2 regions of the Variovorax defluvii genome follow, and region 1 is predicted to be linked to the other one. Evidence: riboswitches for the same ligand, from Rfam matches in the RefSeq annotation. Region 1 holds a riboswitch; the other holds the start of a gene.

Region 1 (10,095 bases):
AGGGCACAGCGTCTGACGCGCTAACCGCCAGCTCATTGCTGGCGCAGCTACGGACCTTTGGGCGAGCCGAGCACGATGACGGGCCCAAGATTCCGGTAGGCGCGGCTGCGACTCAAGGAGAACGGCAGCGTCAACCTCGCCAGAACTCAGGTGGCCCCGAATGGTGTGCGACACCTTACCGTGATGGAAGAAGGCGTATGAGCCCGCACGCGATGTGGCGCGGTCAATCGCTGCTACTGATGCCTACAAGCAGTCGCGCAAGAGGTGGCCCCGATCGTCCGAACAAGCTTCCCGGATTCCTGAGTGGACCTCGGACGCACACGCACAAGCGCCACCGGCTCAGAGAGGCGGCAGCATCAGGCTCCCCGAACACGCCTGCGCCCGCATCAGCAACAGCTTGCGCTCCCGCGCGTTGCGCGTGAGCGAAGCCGCGTTCTCGAACTCCGCGCGGGCCTCCGCCTTGCGCCCCAGCTTGGCCAGCAGGTCGCCGCGCACGCTGGGCAGCAGGTGATAGCCCTGGAGCTGCGGCTCGTCGCGCAGTGCGTCCACCAGCGCCAAGCCGGCCGCCGGGCCGATCGCCATCGACAGCGCGACCGCGCGATTGAGCTCCACGATGGGCGAGGGCGCCAGTTGCGCCAGCGCCTCGTACAGCGACGCGATGCGCGACCAGTCCGTCGCCTCCGCGGTGCGCGCGCGTGCGTGGCAGGCGGCGATGGCGGCCTGCAGCGCGTAGGGGCCCAGCGCTCCACCCAGCGCTTCGGCACGTTCCAGCGAGGAGAGGCCGCGGCGGATCAGCACTTGGTCCCACCGCGCGCGGTTCTGCTCCAGCAGAAGCACCGGCTCGCCCTGCGCATCGACGCGCGCGGCCGAGCGCGAGGCCTGGATCTCCATCAGCGCGACCAGGCCGTGGACCTCCGGCTCGTCCGGCATCAGGCCGGCCAGGATGCGCCCCAGGCGCAGCGCTTCCTCGCACAGGGCGGGGCGCATCCAGTCGTCGCCCGCGGTCGCGGAGTAGCCCTCGTTGAACACCAGGTAGATCACTTCCAGCACCGAAGCCAACCGAGCCCCCAGCTCGGCCGCGCGCGGCGCCTCGAAGGGCACGCGCGCCGCGGCCAGGGCGCGCTTGGCGCGCACGATGCGCTGGGCGATCGTGGCCTCGGGCACGAGGAAGGAGCGCGCGATCTCGTCGGTGCTCAGCCCGCCCAGCAGGCGCAGCGTGAGCGCGACCCGGGCCTCCGGCGAGAGCACCGGGTGACAGGCGGTGAAGACCAGGCGCAGCAGGTCGTCGCCCACATCGTCGTCGAGCGCGGCATCCACTGCCTCCGCGAACTCCGATTGGGCGATGGCGTGCTGCGTGTCGAGTTCGTAGCCGATCTCGTCTTCCTTGCCCGCATGCAGCTTGCGCCGGCGCAGCAGGTCCAGTGCGCGGTGCTTGGCCGCCTGCATCAGCCAGGCGGCCGGCTTGTCGGGCACGCCCTGGGCCGGCCACTGCTCGAGCGCGGCGACCAGTGCGTCCTGCGCCAGCTCCTCGGCCGCGCCGATGTCGCGCACCATGCGCGCGAGGGCGCCGATGATCTTCGCCGACTCGATGCGCCAGACGGCGTTGATGCGGCGGTGGACCTCGTCCGCACTCATCGGACGGGCCGGATTTCGACTTCCGGCCGGTCCTGCGCGAAGGGATAGTGCCGCACCCACGCCATGGCCTGGTCCATCGATCCGGCCTGGATCAGCCAGAAGCCCGCCACCAGTTCCTTGGTTTCCGCGAAGGGCCCGTCCAGCACGCTGGGGCGGCCGCTGCCCGCGCGCACGCGGGTCGCACGCGCCGTGGAGCGCAGGCCGTCGCCGGCGAGCAGCGTCCCGGAACGCACCGACTCGTCATTGCGCCGCGCCATGGCGGCCAGTCGATCAGGGTCGGCAGGGGATTCGGCCTCCGTATCGGCGTCGGCCTTGAGCAAAACGAGAAAGCGCGGCTGCGTGGCAGCGCCGTTCGGGTCCACCCCGGCCAGGCCGCCGGCGCAGCCGGTCTCGCGGATCTCGAAGCAGGCTTCGCCGCCGTGCAGGGTCGCCTCGCCGAGCCAGTCGGCTACGGCCTGCCGGGACTCGGCCTCGACGATGCTGAGACCGGCCACGGGGATGGCAACGGGTGCATCGACCTTTTGCATCTCGCCGCTGCCGCGTGCCATGCACACGCCCGCTTCCGCCGGGGCCAGCGTGATGCTTTCCAGGACGGCCGCGCCAGGGCGCGTGCCGGGAGGGGGGAGAGGGGCGGCCGCGCCATGCGGGCCGGCGCCGTGCAGGATCACGAATCTCATCCAATGGGGTCCTCGTTCCGGGGACCCGCAAGGATATCGCCTCGCGCCCGGCGCCGGAGGCTCGCCCGGCAGGCCTTCGTGCCGGACCGGTCAGGCCTTGCGCGACTCGATCTCGTTCAGCAGGCGCTTTTCCTGCTCGCGCAGCTCGGGGGTGAGCTCGGCGCCGAAGTCCTCCATCTCGAAGACCTGGCGCAGCTCGACCTCCGCGCCGCCGTCGAAGGGCGCGCGCTTGAGCCATTCGATCGCCTCCTCGCGGGAGCGCACCTGCCACAGCCAGTAGCCGGCGACCAGTTCCTTGGTCTCGGCGAAGGGACCGTCGATCACGGTCCGCTTGTCGCCTTCGAAGCGCACGCGGGCGCCCTTGGACGTGGGATGCAGCCCTTCGCCCGCCAGCATGACGCCGGCCTTGACCAGCTCCTCGTTGTACTTGCCCATCTTGGTGAGCAATTCCTCGGTGGGCATCACGCCGGCTTCGCTGTCCTGGCTGGCCTTCACAAGAACCATGAATCGCATTGTCGAAACTCCTGTCGTTGAGTGGAACGAGCCGCGCCGATCGGCGGCGGCTCTACGAAGACGTCGAAGCAGCGGCCGCCGGATCGACAGGGGTGCAGCGGCGAATTGCAAGCAGATGCAACGGCGCCCGAGGCGTGGACCTTTTCAGCACCCCGCGGTGCTCGAGTGCGAGGTGTACGCCGGGCCGTCGGATGTGGGAGAAGACGACCCGATGGGCACTGCGGCCCGAGGCGGGCGCCTCAGGCGTAGTCGCTCACCGGCACGCAACTGCAGAACAGGTTGCGGTCGCCGTACACGTTGTCGATGCGCCCGACCGGCGGCCAATACTTGGCCTGCCGGACCGCGTCGACCGGGAAGGCGCCCAGTTCACGCGAGTAGGGCCGCGTCCACTCGGCGGCCAGCAGGCTGTCGGCCGTGTGCGGGGCGTTCTTCAGCGGGTTGTCCTCGCGCGGCCAGATGCCTTCCTCGATGCGGCGGATCTCGCCGCGGATGGCGACCATGGCATCGACGAAGCGGTCCAGCTCGGCCAGCGGCTCGCTTTCGGTGGGCTCGACCATCAGCGTGCCGGGCACCGGGAAGCTCAGCGTGGGCGCATGGAAGCCGTAGTCGATCAGGCGCTTGGCGACGTCCTCGGCCGTGACGCCGCTGCTGTCCTTGAGCGGACGCAGGTCCAGGATGCACTCGTGCGCCACGTGGCCGTTGGGGCTGGCGTAGAGCGTGGGATAGTGGTCCTTGAGACGCGCGCTGACGTAGTTGGCGCTCAGGATGGCGATCTCGGTCGCGGCCTGCAGGCCGGCCGCGCCCATCATGCGGCAGTACATCCAGCTGATCGGCAGCACCGCGGCATTGCCCAGGGGTGCGGCGGAGATGGCGCCGACGCCGTGGCCCGGCATGCCGCCGCTCACGTGGCCGGGCAGGTACGGCACCAGGTCTTCGACCACGCACACCGGCCCGACGCCGGGGCCGCCGCCGCCGTGCGGGATGCAGAAGGTCTTGTGCAGGTTGAGGTGGCTCACGTCGCCCCCGAACTCGCCCGGGGCGGCCACGCCGACCAGCGCGTTCATGTTGGCGCCGTCCACGTACACCCGGCCGCCATGGGCATGCACGATCTCGCACAGCTCCTTCACGCGCGTCTCGAACACGCCGTGGGTGCTGGGGTAGGTGATCATCACCGCGGCCAGGTCGTCGCGGTGCTGCTCGCAGGCGCGTTGCAGGTCGTCGATGTCGACGTTGCCCTGCGCGTCGCAGGCCGTCACCACCACCTTCATGCCCGCCATCTGCGCGCTGGCCGGATTGGTGCCGTGCGCGGAGGAGGGGATCAGGCAGACGTTGCGGTGGCCCTGGCCCTTCGCTTCGTGGAAGGCCTTGATGGCCAGCAGCCCGGCGTATTCGCCCTGCGAGCCGGCGTTCGGCTGCAGGCTGATGCCGGCATAGCCCGTCGCCTCGCACAGCCAGGCGCGCAGTTGCGCGTCCAGCTCCGCATAGCCCCGCAACTGCTCGGCCGGGGCGAAGGGGTGCACGTTCGCGAACTCGGGCCAGGTGATGGGGATCATCTCGCTGGTCGCGTTGAGCTTCATGGTGCAGCTGCCCAGCGGGATCATGCTGCGGTCGAGCGCGAGGTCCTTGTCGGACAGGCTGCGGATGTAGCGCAGCATCGCGGTCTCGCTCTTGTGGGTGTTGAAGACGGGGTGCGTGAGGAAGCCGCTGGTGCGCCGCAGGTCCAGCGGGATGCGCGAGCCGGCCGTGCCCGACAGCGCGTCGAAGCGCGGCATCGGCGTGCCGGCCGGCACGAACAGCGCCCACAGGCTCTCGATGTCTGCGCGCGTGGTGGTTTCGTCCAGCGAGATGCCCAGGTGCTGCTGCAGGCCCTGGCGCAGGTTGACGCCGGCGGCCTCGGCGCGCTCCAGGATCTTCGGCGTGTCCTCGCCCGTCAGCACGGTGAGGGTGTCGAAGGCGGTGCCGTTGACGATCTCCCGGCCCATCTGCTGCAGGCCATCGGCCAGGATGGCGGTGAAGGCGGCCACGCGCTGGGCGATGCGTGTGAGGCCTTCCGGCCCGTGGTAGACCGCGTACATGCTGGCCACCACCGCCGGCAGCACCTGCGCGGTGCAGATGTTGGAGGTGGCCTTCTCGCGCCGGATGTGCTGCTCGCGCGTCTGCAGCGCCAGCCGGTAGGCCGGGCGGCCCTGCGTGTCGACGCTGACGCCGACCAGTCGGCCGGGCAGCGAGCGCTTGTAGTCGTCGCGGCAGGCCAGGTAGGCCGCGTGCGGGCCGCCGTTGCACAAGGGCATGCCGAAGCGCTGGGTGGTGCCGCAGACGATGTCGGCATCCCATTCGCCGGGCGGCGCCAGCAGGGTGAGCGCCAGCAGGTCGGCGGCCACGCAGAAGGCGGCCTCGCACTGGTGCGCATGGCCGGCCAGCGGGCGCAGGTCGTGCACGTGGCCGGTGGTGGAGGGATACTGCGCCAGCACGCCGAAGAAGGCGCCGCTGGCCATCAGGTGCGGCAGGGTCTCGGAGACGGTGCTGACCTTGACCTCGATGCCCAGCGGCGCGGCGCGGGTCCTGATGACCTCGATGGTCTGAGGATGGCAGTCGCCCGAGACCAGGAAGACGTTGCTCTTGCTCTTGACGCTGCGGCGCGCCAGCGTCATGGCTTCGGCGGCGGCGGTGGCTTCGTCCAGCATGGACGCGTTGGCGATGGCCATGCCGGTGAGGTCGCACACCATGGTCTGGAAGTTGACCAGCGCTTCCATGCGGCCCTGCGAGATCTCGGCCTGGTAGGGCGTGTAGGCCGTGTACCAGGCCGGGTTCTCGAGCACGTTGCGCAGGATCACGCCGGGCGTGTGGGTGCCGTAGTAGCCCTGGCCGATGAAGTTCCTGGCCACCTTGTTCTTCGCGGCGATGGCCCGCAGCTCGGCCAGTGCGCCGGACTCCGTGGTGGGCGCCGGCAGCTGCATCGGGCGGCTGCGGCGGATCGCCGGCGGCACGATGCCGTCGATCAGCTCGGCGCGCGTCCTGGAGGCGACCGCGGCGAGCATGCGGGCTTCGTCCTCGGCCTCGATGCCGATGTGGCGGGCAATGAATTCGCCGGCGTTCTCGAGCTCGGCGAGGGTGGGCAGGGTAGGCAGGGAGGACTTCGGCATGGGAGAAAAAGAAAAGGCTTCAGGCTTCGTCGGCGAGCTTGTCGTAGGCGGTCTTGTCGAGCAGGGCTTCGAACTGCGAGGCGTCGGCGATCTTCAGCTTGAAGAACCAGCCCTCGCCCTCGGGTGCGCTGTTGGCGAGCGAGGGGTCGGCGCGCAGCGCCTCGTTGACCTCGGTGATCTCGCCCGCGATGGGCATGTACACGTCGGCCGCGGCCTTGACCGACTCGACCACGCCGGCGACCTCGCCCTGCGCGTAGCCCTGGCCCACCTGCGGCAGGTCGACGAAGACCACGTCGCCCAGCGCATCCTGCGCATGGAGGGTGATGCCGACGGTGGCGGTGTCGCCCTCGGCTTTCACCCACTCGTGGTCCTTGGTGTACTTGATGGTCATGGAATGGCTCCTAGGGAAAGAAACAGGAATGGCTCAACCGCGGTAGTAGTGAGGCGGCACGAAGGGCATCGTGCTCACCTCCATGGGCACCGGCCTGCCGCGCACGATGGCCTGGATGCGGGTGCCGAGCCCGGCGTAGGCCAGGGCGACGTAGCCCATCGCGATCGGGCGGTCCACGGTGGGGCCGAGCAGGCCGCTGGTCACCTGGCCGATGGCATGGCCCTCGAAGGACTGCAGCGGGGTGCCCTCGCGCACCGGCACCCGCTCCAGCGCGACCAGGCCGACGCGCTTGCGCTTCAGCGTGTCGTGGTCGAGATGGCCGGCGGCGCCGTCGGCCGCGGTGAGCTGGGCCAGCACCTTCGCCGCGCCCGGAAAGCCGCCTTCGCGTGCGCCGCCGCTGCGGCGCACCTTCTGGATCGACCAGGTCAGCGCTGCCTCGACCGGCGTGGTCGTGGTGTCGATGTCGTTGCCGTAGAGGCACAGGCCGGCTTCGAGCCGCAGCGAGTTGCGCGCGCCCAGGCCGATGGGCTGGACCTCGGGCTGCGCCAGCAGCAGGCGGGCGAGGGCCTCGGCGTCCTGCGCGGCGACGGAGATCTCGAAGCCGTCCTCGCCGGTGTAGCCGCTGCGGGTGGCGAAGGCGGCGATGCCGCCGATCTGCAGCTTCCCGCCGGTCATGAAGACGAATTTCTCGCTGCCGGGAGACAGGCGCGCCATCACGGCGGTGGCCTGCGGCCCCTGCAGCGCCAGCAGCGCCTGGTCGGGCAGGGGCTGCACCTGGCAGCGCTGGCCGATGCGGGCCTGGATGTGGGCGATGTCGCTGGCCTTGCAGGCGCCGTTGACGATCACGAAGATCGAGTCGCCGCCCTCGTTGAAGAACATCAGGTCGTCGAGGATGCCGCCCTGCTCGTCCAGCAGCAGCCCGTAGCGCTGCTTGCCCGGCGCGAGTCCCATCACGTCCTGCGGCATCAGGGTCTCGAAGACGGCGGCGGCATCGGGGCCGGACAGGCGCAGCTGGCCCATGTGCGAGATGTCGAACAGGCCGGCGGCCGTGCGCGTGTGGCGGTGCTCGGCCATCAGGCCGGCGGGGTACTGGACCGGCATCGAATAGCCGGCGAAAGGCACCATGCGGGCGCCCAGTTCGAGGTGCAGGGCGTGAAGCGGGGTCTTTTGCAGATCGGTGTCGGAAGCGGAGGCCAAGGTACTCTCCATGGGGGCAGTCCGGATCCATGGCCGAAGCCATGGGCCACCCCTGCTGTCCGCTTTACCTGAGAGATTCGCCCCACGATCGGGGTTTGCTCCTTCGGTGGACGGCCTGTGCGCGAACGCCGCGGCCGCCTCTCTCCAGCAAGGAAACGCCCGGGGTCAGCGGGCGCCTCGTCAGTCCTTTTGCCTGAGCGTTCGGGCCCGTGACTTCGGGGCCCTGCGCCTTCGGCGGCCCTGCATCGCAGAGCGCTCTCCTGACCGGGCGAGTGTACGGGAAAGCCGTGCCGGAATCGTGAGCGCCTGTGTCAGGAACGCTCGAGGCGCATGCGGCGCAGAAGGAATTTCTCCCACAGCTTGTCCGCCAGGAACTGCATGGAGCGCCGCACGTGCTCGCGCGCGTTGCGCGCGTCGTAGGGCGAGCGGATGTCGGCGCCCAATTGCCGGGCACGCACGCTGAGCATGCTTTCCGACAGGCAGCAGCGCGCCTTCATGCGCAGGTCCTCGAAGTTGTGCGTGCCGAGCGGGCTGGCCTTGTGCCATTCGTGGTCCCACTTGAAGCGCCGCTTCTTGTCGTGGCTTTCCCGCTCGTCGCCGATCAGCCAGGCGGACACGAAATCGACGTACGCCGCGTCCACGTGCTCGCGGAACAGCCCCCGGCCGGCTTCGTAGCGCTCGTTCACCAGCGAATCGAGCAGGGCGTTGTCGGGCGAGAGCGTGCCCAGCTTGCGGCGCAAGGTGTCGTTCATCGCGAAACAGTAGGTCGCCACCCATTCGAGCAGCGGCCCCAGCGGCGTCATGGTCGAGCGCGGGAAGTCGTTGATCTCGCCGAAGAGCCAGGGGCCCGAATGCAGCGCGAGCTTGCGGATCTCACCGCCGAAGTGCTGCAGCCGGCGCTCGCTCCACGCATGGTTCGACCCGACGGTGTCGTTCGAGAAGATCCAGACGTCCGGCGCCTCGGCGCGGCCGAGCAGGGCCTTGACGCCGCTGTCCCAGCCGGAAAACTCGCGGTTGCTGTTGTCGCCCGGCACCAGGACGGCCTCATCGAAGCCCGGGCAGGTGAGCGCGCCGCTCGCGCCGGCGTTGTCGACCACCGTCAGGGAGAAGCGATCGCCGCTCTGGGCCAGCCGGCTGCGCAGCGCCTCCAATACCAGCAGCGACCGGTCTCGATGCCGGTCGCCGAATTCCAAATGAACAAATCCGTAGCTCGTCATGCCTTGCAAGGGAAGAAAGAGAAGCGGCGGGTTCGTCCCATGCATTCTCACCGGCGGCGCGTTCCCTGCAAGCGGAAACGGCCACGCCGGCGGCACGCATGGCGCGTGCCGCCATCCTAGCGACTATTCATGCGATGAGCGCTTTCCCGTGTCGGCCGAGACGCCGTGTGGCAGCGAGCGTGTAACGGCCTGTGGAAGCCGTGCCTACTTGGCGTAGACCAGGTCGCGCAGCCCCAGGGAGATGCCGGGCACGTAGGTGATCACCAAGAGGCACGCCAGGATCACCAGCACGAAGGGCACGAGGTGTCCCACGATGCGATCCAGAGAGATGCGCGCCACGGTGCAGGCCGCGAACAGGTTGACGCCGAAGGGCGGCGTGATCATGCCCAGGGCGAGGTTGACGACCATGATCAGCCCGAAGTGAACCGGGTCAACGCCGAAGTGCAGCGCCACCGGCGCCAGGATGGGGGCGAGCACGATGATGGCCGCGCTGGTCTCGATGAACATGCCGATGACGAACAGCGCCGCGTTCACGCCCAGCAGGAACATGGTCGGGGACCGCAGCACGCCTTCCAGCCAGTGGCCGATGGCCTCCGGCACGCCGGCGCGGGTGATCAGGAAGGCGAACAGGCCCGCATTGGCGATGATGAACATGATGACCGAGGAGGAGATCACCGATTTGCGCAGCACCGTGTAGAGCTGCGGCAGCTTGATCTCGCGGTAGATCAACGTGCCCACGATGAGTGCATAGAGCACCGCCACCGCCGAGGCCTCGGTCGGCGTGAAGATGCCGCCGTAGATCCCGCCGAGGATGATCACCGGCATCAGGAGCGCCCAGCCCGCGCGCCAGGTCGCGACGCCCACGCCCAGGCGGCCATCGCCGTCGTTCTTGCCCAGGCCCTTGAACTTGCAATAGACGTAGACGAAGGCCATCAGCGCCAGGCTGATCAGGATGCCCGGGCCGAAGCCCGCGATGAACAGTTCGCCGATCGACACCTCGGCGCTCACGCCGTACAGGATCATCGGGATCGAAGGCGGGATGATCACGCCCAGCTCCGCGCTGGTGGCCTGCAGCGCCGCCGCATAGCTGGTGGGATAGCCATGTTTGATCAGCGCGGGAATCAGGATCGCGCCGATGGCGAAGGTGGTGGCCACCGACGAACCCGACACCGCCGCGAAGATCATGCAGGTCAGCACGCAGGTCATGGGCAGGCCGCCTTGCACGCCGCCGACCAGGCTCTTGGCGAAGTCCACCAGGCGGCGCGAGATGCCGCCGGTTTCCATCAGGTTGCCGGCCAGGATGAAAAAGGGAATGGCGGCGA
Region 2 (10,095 bases), on a different contig from region 1:
TGGGCTGGTGGCAGAACACGTCCGAGGGGCGGCCCGAGAGCTACCTGCGCGATGCCGCCGGCCAGCCGGTCTTCAGCGGGCCGGTCGGCATCGCCGGGCGCGGCTACACGGTCGCCCCGACGGCATTCGGGTTGACGAACGACATGCAGACGCACTCCATGCACGGCCTCTCGGTCAAGAGCAACACCCAGGGCGAGTTCGACTGGGAGCTGGCCGCGAGCCTCTACGACTACGCGAAGGACCGCCAGCGCGCACCGACCGTCGCACTGCCGCTGGCCGCCGTCGGCGGGACCGGCACCTTGCAGGACCAGGACGGCACCGGCTGGAACACGCTGGCGGCCAAGGGCACCTGGCGGCCCCAGGGCGTGGGTGGCGCGCACGTGGTGGATTTCGGCATCGGCCGCGATGCCTACAAGCTCGCCATCGCGAAGAACAACGTTCTCGGCAACTGGCTGGACGGGCCGGCGCTGCCAGGGTCGCCGGTCAGCGACGTGGGCGGCCGCACGCAGACACTGCATGCCTGGGTGCAGGACAGCTGGGCCTTCGCGCCGCGCTGGAAGGCCGTGCTCGGCTTGCGCTACGAGGACTGGAAGGCCAGCGAGGGCTTCACCGCCACCGCGAGCAGCCGCCAGGCCTATGCCTCGCGCGGCGAGTCCCATCTCTCGCCGAAGGCGGCCTTGGCGTACCAGCTCGCGCAGGACACCGTGCTCAAGGCCTCGCTGGGCAGGGCGGTGCGCTTTCCCACCGTGGGCGAGCTGTATGGCGCCACCTCGGGCGGCGCGCTGTCCTTCATCAACGACCCGGCCCTCGAGCCCGAGAAATCATGGACCGGTGAGCTCTCGGCCGAGAAGGACCTGGGACACGGACTGGCGCGCGCCACGCTCTTCCACGAGACGACGCGCGACGCGCTCTACAGCCAGTTGATCCCGAACTCGACGGTCTCGCGCGTGCAGAACATCGACAAGGTGCGCACCACCGGCCTGGAGCTGGCCTACACCGGGCAGGATGTGCTGGCCAGGGGCCTGGACCTCGGGGGCAGCCTGACCTACGCCGATTCGAAGATCGTGGCCAACGCTGCCTTCCCCGCCAGCGTGGGCAAGTGGCAGCCGCGCGTGCCGCGCTGGCGCGCCACCGTCTATGCGAGCTACAAGCCCGATGTGCGCTGGGCCTTCACCGTGGCCGCGCGCTACAGCGGCCGCCAGTATTCGAGCCTGGACAACAGCGACGTCCATGCCGACGCTTACTTTGGCGCCAGCCGCTACTTCACCGTCGACCTGCGCGTGCGCTACCAGATCGACAAGCGCTGGTCGGCCGCCTTCGGCATCGACAACGCCAACAACGACAAATACTGGAACTTCCACCCCTACCCGCAACGCACGTACAGCGCGGAGCTGCGTTTCGATCTTTGATCCACACTTCTTTCCCGGAAACCCTGCCATGAACCATCGTCCTTTCTCCCGCCGCATCGTCCTCTCCCTGCTCCTGGCCGCGGCCGGCAGCGCCCTGGCGCAGGGGCCCGCGCCCGTCGAGGTGCGCGACGCCTGGGCCCGTGCCACCGTCCCCGGCCAGAGCGGCACCGGCGCCTTCATGAAGCTCACGGCGCCCGCGGGCGCGCGCCTGGTGGGTGCCTCCACACCGGCGGCCGGCGTGGCCGAGGTCCACGAGATGAAGATGGAGGGCGACACCATGCGCATGCGCGCGCTGGACCACAGCCTCGAACTGCCCGCCCACCAGACCGTCGAGCTCAAGCCCGGCGGCTACCACCTGATGCTGATGGACCTGAAGAAGCCCCTGGCCAACGGCAGCACCTTGCCGCTGACCCTGCAGTTCGAGGACGCGAAGGGTCAGAAGAGTTCGCTGGACCTGACGTTGCCGGTGCGTGCCGGCGCCACGCCGGCGCCGGCGGGGCACATGCACAAGCACTGAGCGCGGTCTCAAGTCCCGGCGCTTGGAGTAAGCTGGCCGCACGACAACTCTGTTCGAGGAGATCCCATGAGTGACGCCAAGCCCTTCGCTTTCAGCCAGTTCGTCCCGGGCTTCGATTTCCTGCAGAGCCTGGCGAGCGGTGCGGCGGGCGGCAGCGGCGCCGCGCCCGGGCTGCCCACGATGTCGAGCTGGGTCGCGCCGACGCTGAGCGTGGAGGAGGTCGACAAGCGCATCCAGGAACTCAAGGCGGTGCAGTTCTGGCTCGAGCAGAACGGCCATGCGCTCAAGGCCACCATCCAGGCGCTCGAAGTGCAGAAGATGACGTTGTCGACCCTGCGCGGCATGAACCTGCGCATGGAGGATCTCGCGAACGCCTTCACCCGGCCGGCGGCGCCGGCACCCGCCCCGGCTCCGGCAGCGCCCGCTCCTCGGGCTGCGGCGCCCGAACCGCCTCCAGCACCCGAACCCGAACTCGAGGCCGAGGCCGCGGCCGCATCGGAACCGGCGGCCCCGGCACCCGCGCCCAGGCGCGGCGCCAAGACCAAGCCGGCCATGGCCAACGGCCCGGACGCGGCGGCCGCCGGCGGCGTGGTCGACCCCTTGCAGTGGTGGGGTGCGCTGACCCAGCAGTTCCAGCAGATCGCCAGCTCGGCTTTGCAGGATGCTTCGCGCCTGAAGATGCCCGCCGTGGCCCAGCCGCTGGCGGACGCGGTGGGCCAGGCCATGGGTGCGGCAAGCCCGCCTGCGAAGGCGCGCCCTGCCACCCAGAAGGAGCCTGCCAGGCGCGCGGCGGCCAAGAAGACAGCGCCGCGCAAGCGGACGCGCTGAGTCCCTTTCAACCCACGCCGGGGAGCACGAGACCATGAAGCTGTTTCCGACGGGCCACGCCACCCACCCTCAATGGCGCATGGCGGCCGGGCTGGTGCTCGCGCAGCTTCGGGCACAACTGGCCCTGCCGGACTATGCGCACGCGCCCACGCTGGGCCTGCTCTACATCACGGACCACTACGCAGCGGACGCGCAGGAGATCCTGGACCACCTGGGCGCCGAGCTGCCCGAAATCACCGATTGGTCCGGCACCGTCGGCATCGGGGTGGCGGCCAACAACGCGGAGTACTTCGACGAGCCGGCCCTGAGCGTCATGTTGTGCCAGCTGCCCAGCGACCAGTACCGCGTGTTCTCCGGCGTTGCGCCGCTGGCCGGCGCCGAAATGAGCGGCTTCTCGGCCCACACGGCGCTGGTGCATGCCGACCCCGCCACGCCGGACCTGGCTGAACTGGTCGCCGAGATGGCGGGGCGCACCGACACCGGCTACCTCTTCGGCGGCCTGTCCTCGGGTCGGGCCGGCGCCCTGCAGTTCGCGATCGGCGGCAACGGCAACATCCGCGGCCACGGCGCGGCGAGGGGCGTGTTTTCGGGCGGCATGTCGGGTGTGGCCTTCGGCGAGGGCGTGCGGCTGGTCTCGCGCGTCACCCAAGGCTGCCAGCCGGTGTCGCGCGAGCGGGTGATCACGCAGGTGGAGGGCAACGTGCTGCTCCAGCTCGATGGCGAAGCGGCACTGGAAGTGCTGCTGGCCGAGTTGGGCGTGTCGCTCGCCGAGCCGCACCAGGCCATCGAGGCGGTGCGCGCCACGCTGGTCGGCCTGGTCGATGCGGGCAGCGACGGCATCCGGCGCACCGGCGATCTGGGTGCCGACGTGCTGGTGCGGCACATCATCGGGCTCGATCCCACGCGCCGCGGCATCGCCATTGCGGACCGGGCCGAGGCCGGCATGCGCATGAGCTTCGTGCGGCGCAACGCCCAGGCCGCGCGCGCCGACCTGATGCGCATCTGCGCCGAAGTGCGCGAGGAACTGGAGCCGGAAGAGCAGACCCTCGCGACCGCACGCGCGGTCGCGGCCGGTGAGGCGGAGGCCGCCCCGCACCCGGCGCGGCGCATCGCGGGCGCGGTGTACGTCAGTTGCTCGGGCCGCGGGGGACCGCATTTCGGCGCGCCGGGCGCGGAGTTGCAGATCGTGCGCCATGCGCTGGGCGACGTGCCGCTGGTCGGCTTCTTCGCCGCCGGCGAGATCGCGCGGCATCACCTGTACGGCTACACCGGCGTGCTCACTGTCTTCACGGCCGACGACTGAAAAAACGTCATCGTGGAACACTTTGCCGGGCCGCTGGTGTTGCCCCCGGGGAGGAGGTCGGCGGACCCCACGAAGTGGGGAAGCCCGGGGGGAGAACTCAATTCAGAAAGCGTTCGGCCAGCAGCACCCAGTAGGCCGCGCCGATCGCGACGTTGGCGTCGTGGAAGTCGTAGCCCGGGTTGTGGACCATGCAGGCCCCGTGGCCGTCGCCCTCGCCGGCGCCGTTGCCGATCAGCAGGTAGCTGCCGGGGACGCGCTCGAGCATGAAGGCGAAGTCTTCGCTGCCCGGCAAGGCCGGACCTTCCAGGGTGACGCGCTCGGGGCCGAGCAGCTCCAGGGCCACCTGGCGGGCGAAGTCGGTTTCGGGCTTGGTGTTGACCAGTACCGCATAGCCGGGCCGCCAGTCGACCTGCGCCCGCACGCCAAAGCTCTCGGCCTGCGCCGCGATCAACGACCTGATGCGTTCCTCCAGCCGCTTGCGCACCTCGCGGTCGAGCGCGCGCACGCTGAGTTCGAGCGTGGCGGTCTGGGGGATCACGTTGTTGGCCTTGCCGGCGTGCACCGCGCCGACCGTCACCACGGCCATCTGGAGCGGGTCGATGTTGCGCGACACCACCGTCTGCAGCGCCATCACGATGCTGGCCGCGGCCACGATCGGGTCGGCGGTGCGGTGGGGCAGGGCGCCGTGGCCGCCGATCCCGGTGAGGGTCACGGTCGCGTAGTCGGAGGAGGCCATGGCCGGGCCGTCGCGCAGGTACAGCCGCCCCTGCGGCATGCCGGGCATGTTGTGCATCGCGAAGATGGCGTCGCAGGGGTATTTGTCGAACAGGCCGTCTTCCATCATCCGCACCGCGCCGCCGCCGCCTTCCTCGGCCGGCTGGAAGATCAGGTTCAACGTGCCGTCGAAGCGGCCGCGCACGGCCAGGTGCTCGGCCGCGGCCAGCAACATGGCGGTGTGGCCATCGTGGCCGCAGGCATGCATCACGCCGGCGTGGCGGCTGGCGTAGGGCAGGCCGGTGGCCTCGTCGATCGGCAGGGCGTCCATGTCGGCGCGCAGGCCGAGGCGTCGCTGCCCCTGGCCGCGCACCAGCCGGCCCACCACCCCGGTGCCGCCGAGGCCGCGCTCGACCTCGTAGCCCCAGGATTCGAGACGCTGTGCAACCAGCGCCGAGGTGCGGTGCTCGTCGAAGCCCAGCTCCGGATGCTGGTGGATGTCGCGCCGCAATGCGATGAAGGTGTCGGCCTGCGCGTGCAATTGATCGAGAAGCGTGCTCATCGGGGTACCTCGCCTTCGGCCGCGGCATTCGCCTTGGAAACGGTCCTGCGGCTCATGTGTTCAGCTTACTGCGGCTGCAGGTTGATGGACCTGGCGATCTCCCGATAACGGGAGGTCTCCGTCTCGAAGAACTTCGCCGCTTCGGCCAGTGTCATCGGCGCGGAGGCGACCTGCGTCTGGGCGGCCAGTTGCGTGCGTACGCCTGGATCCTTGAGGGTCGCGCCGATCGCCTTGTGCAGGCGCTGCACCACCTCCTCCGGCGTGTTCTTCGGCACCATGAAACCGCTCCAGGTCTTGTAGGCGAAGTCCTTGAGCTCCTTGCCTTCGCTGACGGTGGGCACGTCTTTCAGCAGCTCCGAGCGCTGCGCGCCGAGCTGGCCGATCACCTTGAGGCGGCCCTGCTCGGCCAGCGCACCCATGGCGGCGCTGTACACCAGCACGGCGAAGTCGACCTGCCCGCCGCCCAGGTCCTGCAGCAGCGGGGCATTGCCCTTGTAGGGGGCGTGCATGAGCTTGATGCCGGTCTGCAGCTGCACCTTCTCCAGGAGCAGGTGGTAGAGCGAGCCGACGCCGACGCTGCCGTAGCTCAGGGGCTTGTCGGGCGATTTGCGGGCCAGCGCGATCAGCTCGTCGACGCTGTTGGCCGGCAGGTCCTTGCGGGCCACGAAGACCATGACCGCATCGGCCACGGGGTGCACCAGGCGGAAGTCCTCGGCCTTGAGCTTCACGGCCGCATTGGCCAGCGGCGAGAGGATCACTTCGTTGGGAGAACCCTGGAAGATGTAATGGCCGTCGGGCGGTGCCGCGAGCACCTTCTGCGCCGCCAGCGCGCCGCTGACGCCGCCGAGGTTTTCCACCAGCACCTGCTGTCCGAGCTCCTTGCCCAGCGGCACGGTGAAAATGCGCCCCGTCGCATCCGAGGGTCCGCCGGCCGGGTAGGGGACCATGAGCGTCACCGGCTTGGATGGATAGGTCTGGGCGGACGCCGCACCGGCGGCGATCAGCAGGCCGCCCAGCAGCAGGCGCGAGCGTTGGAAGAGCGAGGTCATCGGGGCTCCAGGGGTGGGTTGCCGCGAATCGTAGGAGTTGTGAATCCCAACGTCCAATGCATTGTTGTCTGCATTAGCATGAGTTCGATGCAATGTTTTCGGAGGCCCCGTCCATGACGCTGGTCCAGCTCAGGCACCTGATCTCGCTCGCGCAGACCGGCTCCTTCAGCCAGTCCGCGCAGGCCCTGCACCTGACCCAGCCGGCGCTCAGCCGGAGCATTCGCGCGCTCGAAGAGGAACTGGGCATGCCGCTGTTCGACCGCATCGGCCGCCGCAACGAGCTCACGGCCTTCGGGCGCGAAGTGCTGGAGCGCGCGCGCCATCTGGTGTTCGAGGCCGACGCACTGCGCGACAGCGGCCGGCAGCTGCGCGAGGGGGAGGGCGGTCTGGTCCGCATCGGCATGGGCTCCGGGCCGGGCGCGATGCTGATGACACCCTTCCTGATGCACATGGCGACGCGGCACCCGAAGGTGCGTGTCGCGGTGGCACGCGGCGGCACCGACATGCTGGCGCAGTCGTTGCGCGATCGCCTGCTCGATGCGCTGGTGGTGGATGTGCGCTCACTCAGGCCCGCACCCGATCTCGCGCTGGGCCTGGTGCGGGAGATGCGCGGCACCTTCATGTGCCGGCGCGGGCATCCGCTCACGCGGCTGCGCAAGGCAGTGCGCTTCGAGGCGGTGCAGCGCTATCCGATCGCCTCCACGCCGCTGAGCGACGAGGTCGCGCGCACGTTGGTCGAGGCCTATGGGCCCGAGGCGCACCCCGCCCGCTGCGTGACGGTGCAGTGCGAGGAAGTCCCGAGCCTGGTCGAGGTGGTGCGGCGCAGCGATGCGGTGCTGCTGGCGATCCGCGCGGCGGCTGCGGACCTGGTCGAGTTGAAGATGGATCCGCCGATGGATGGCGTGGCGCGCTTCGGCCTGGTCACGTTGCGCCGGCGCACGGAAGCGCCGGCGCTGGGCATCCTGCGATCGCTGATGCAGGAGCTCATGCGCGATTGAACGCGCGGCGGTACAGGCTCAGGCGCCGGCGAAAGCGAAGTCGACCTCGGGCTTCAGCCCGCTGACGATGCGTGCGATGGATTTGCCCGAGCCGCAGGCATGGGTCCAGCCCAGGGTGCCGTGGCCGGTGTTGAGGAACAGGTTGGACAGGCGGGTGCGGCCGATCAACGGGACATTGCTCGGCGTGGCGGGGCGCAGTCCGGTCCAGAACTGGGCCTGCGTGGTGTCGCCCGCGCCGGGGAAGAGCGCTTCGACGCGCCGCACGATGGCTTCGCAGCGCACACGGTTGAGGTCGCGGTCGTAGCCGTTGAGTTCGGCCGTGCCGGCGATGCGCATGCGGTCGCCGCTGGGTGAGGTGTAGCGGGAGAACACGAGCTTGTACTCGTCGTCCGTCAGCGAGACCTGGTAGGCCTTCGCAGAGTCCTTGACCGGGAGCGTGACCGAGTAGCCCTTGGCCGGGTAGATCGGCAGGCGGATGCCCAGCGGTTCGGCGTAGAGCGGCGACAGGGAGCCCATCGCCAGCACGACGGCATCGCCGCGCACCCGCTGGAAACGGCCCTCGCTGTCCGTGGCCTCGACATGGTCGATCGCGCCGCCGGCTTCGCGCAGCGCGGTGACGGTGTGGCTCATCAGGAATTTCACGCCGTCCGCCCGAGCCAGCGCCTCCAGCTCGCGCACGAAGCGGTTGGCATCGCCCGACTCGTCCGCCGCCGTGTAGGTGGCGCCGGCAAGCTGCGGGCGAATGTGGGCGAGCGCCGGTTCGATCTGCACGGCTTCGTCGGCCGATATCACGCGGCGCTCGCAGCCCAAGGCGCGCATCTGCTCGGCCGGCGCCAGGGCGGCGTCGAACTCCTTCTGCGTGGTGTAGAAGTGCAGGATGCCCTGCATGCGCTGGTCGTACTGGATGCGCTTGTCGCTGCGCAGCTCCTGCAGCAGCGCGCGGCTGTAGGTGCCCAGGCGCACGATCTGCTCGATGTTGCGGCGGGTGCGCGCCGGTGTGCATTCGCGCAGGAAGGACAGGCCCCAGCGCCACTGGCGCATGTCCGCGCGCAGGCGGAAGAGCAGCGGCGCGTCTTCCTTGCCCAGCCATTGCAACACCTTGAGCGGTGCGCTCGGGTTGGCCCAGGGTTCGGCGTGGCTGACGGAGATCTGCCCGCCGTTGGCGAAGCTGGTTTCGGCGGCCGGGGTGGCCTGCCGGTCGATGACGGTCACGTCGTGGCCGAGCTGGCGCAGGTAGTAAGCGGAGGTGACGCCGAGCAGGCCGGCGCCGAGAACGATCACATGCATTTCGAGAACCTTCGAAGTGGCGGTGCTCGAACGCGATGGAACGGAAAGCCTGCGATGAAGAACAAGCAACCAGACCGCGCGTCCAAGTTGCCGCTCCCCCTGTCCTCGGTACCTGAGAGATTCATCCGCTGCGCCCGCAACGGACTTGCTCCTTCGGTGCATCGCGCTGGGCGATGGCTCTCCAGACGGCTTTGACAGTTGGTGCAGTACAGGCCCGCTTGCGCGAGCCGACCTGAGCGTTTATGGGAGTTTGCGCCTTCGGTGGGGCCGCCTGCCGGCAGCCCGCTCTCCTGCATTGGGGCGGATTGTAGGGGGCGCCGGCCTCAGCACCAAGCGTCGCGTGTCTACTGGCGCCGGAACGCGAACTCGACCTCGGGCCGCAGGCCGCTGACGATTCGGGCGATCGACTTGCCCGCGCCGCAGGCCCGGATCCAGTTGCGCGAGCCCGGTGCGGTGTTGAGGAAGAGGTTGCGCAGCCGCGTCTTGCCGATCATCGGAAGCCCGTTGCGGGGGACGGCCAGCGTGGCAGTCTCGAAAGCGGCGCGGCCCGTGTCGACCGCGCCGGGCAGCAGGGCCTCGACGCGCCGGAGCATCGCGTCGAAACGGTCCGAATCGGGCTCGCCTTCGTCCTCGCGGCGGGCGCGCACGCAGCGGGAGACGCGCAGGCCATCACCCGCCGGCGTCTCGACACGGCGGATGTGCAGGCGGCCCTGCCGGTCGTGCAGCATCATGCGCGGCGCGCGCGTGGCATCCAGGATCGGCAAGGTCAGGATGTACTCCCGTTGGAAGTCGAGCGGCATCGGGATGCCCAGCTTCTCCGAGTGGACGACGCTGGAGGCCCCCAGGGCCAGGACGTAGGCCTGCGCCTCGAGCCTGACGCGGCGGCCGGACGCGTCCAGGGCCTCGACGTGGTCGACCCGGCCGGATCGTTCCTCGATGGAGAGCACCTGGTGCCGCGTCAGGAAACGCACACCTGCCGCGCGGCAAAGGAACACCAGGCTGGCGGCGAACTGAGCCGGATCGCGCGAGGCCGCGTCGTCGGTCGCGTGGGCGGCGCCGGCCACCGCGACACGCGTCGCCTGCAGGGCCGGTTCCAGGTCCAGTGCTTCGGCGGTCGACAGCAGTCGTTCCTCGCAGCCCAGCGCATGCCAGCGGGGCTGGCCGCTCATCCGGTTCTGGAAGGCGCGCTCGTCGGTGTACAGGCTCAACAGGCCCGCGCCGCGCGCGCCGGTGGGCACACCTACCTCGTCGCGCAGGGCGCGCGCGCTCGCGCGGCTGTAGGCACCGAAGCGCACCAGGTGTTCGAGCGGCTTCTGGTGCGACGACGGGCCGAAGGCGCCGTCCAGAACCCGGTTGATGCGGCGGCGCACATGGCGGCCCAACGCTTGCCAGCCGAGGTGTTCCGCTTGGCGCGCCGCCACCTGCTGC

Evidence for each region. Region 1 has a riboswitch for glycine ahead of gcvT (glycine cleavage system aminomethyltransferase GcvT). Riboswitches for the same ligand answer to the same signal wherever they lie in the genome.
Region 2: it holds a riboswitch for glycine, as region 1 does, so the genes downstream of both, ABEA07_RS25990 (D-amino acid dehydrogenase) here and gcvT (glycine cleavage system aminomethyltransferase GcvT) in region 1, are expected to answer to the same signal.

The regions. Positions count from the first base shown of each region.
Region 1 covers NZ_BAABGJ010000015.1:208,775-218,869, reverse strand. The annotation lists gene ABEA07_RS09985 (hypothetical protein) at 1-1, shown strand, start outside; gene ABEA07_RS09980 (RNA polymerase sigma factor) at 340-1,635, opposite strand; gene ABEA07_RS09975 (YciI family protein) at 1,632-2,312, opposite strand; gene ABEA07_RS09970 (YciI family protein) at 2,403-2,825, opposite strand; gene gcvP (aminomethyl-transferring glycine dehydrogenase) at 3,065-5,968, opposite strand; gene gcvH (glycine cleavage system protein GcvH) at 5,988-6,359, opposite strand; gene gcvT (glycine cleavage system aminomethyltransferase GcvT) at 6,393-7,568, opposite strand; glycine riboswitch at 7,602-7,714, opposite strand; glycine riboswitch at 7,728-7,829, opposite strand; gene ABEA07_RS09950 (hypothetical protein) at 7,868-8,749, opposite strand; gene ABEA07_RS09945 (TRAP transporter large permease) at 8,978-10,095, opposite strand, start outside.
Region 2 covers NZ_BAABGJ010000081.1:90,260-100,354, reverse strand. The annotation lists gene ABEA07_RS26025 (TonB-dependent receptor) at 1-1,409, shown strand, start outside; gene ABEA07_RS26020 (copper chaperone PCu(A)C) at 1,438-1,926, shown strand; gene ABEA07_RS26015 (PhaM family polyhydroxyalkanoate granule multifunctional regulatory protein) at 1,993-2,754, shown strand; gene ABEA07_RS26010 (FIST signal transduction protein) at 2,789-4,057, shown strand; gene ABEA07_RS26005 (M20 aminoacylase family protein) at 4,155-5,333, opposite strand; gene ABEA07_RS26000 (tripartite tricarboxylate transporter substrate binding protein) at 5,399-6,382, opposite strand; gene ABEA07_RS25995 (LysR family transcriptional regulator) at 6,496-7,380, shown strand; gene ABEA07_RS25990 (D-amino acid dehydrogenase) at 7,399-8,667, opposite strand; glycine riboswitch at 8,757-8,862, opposite strand; glycine riboswitch at 8,867-8,970, opposite strand; gene ABEA07_RS25985 (FAD-dependent oxidoreductase) at 9,012-10,095, opposite strand, start outside.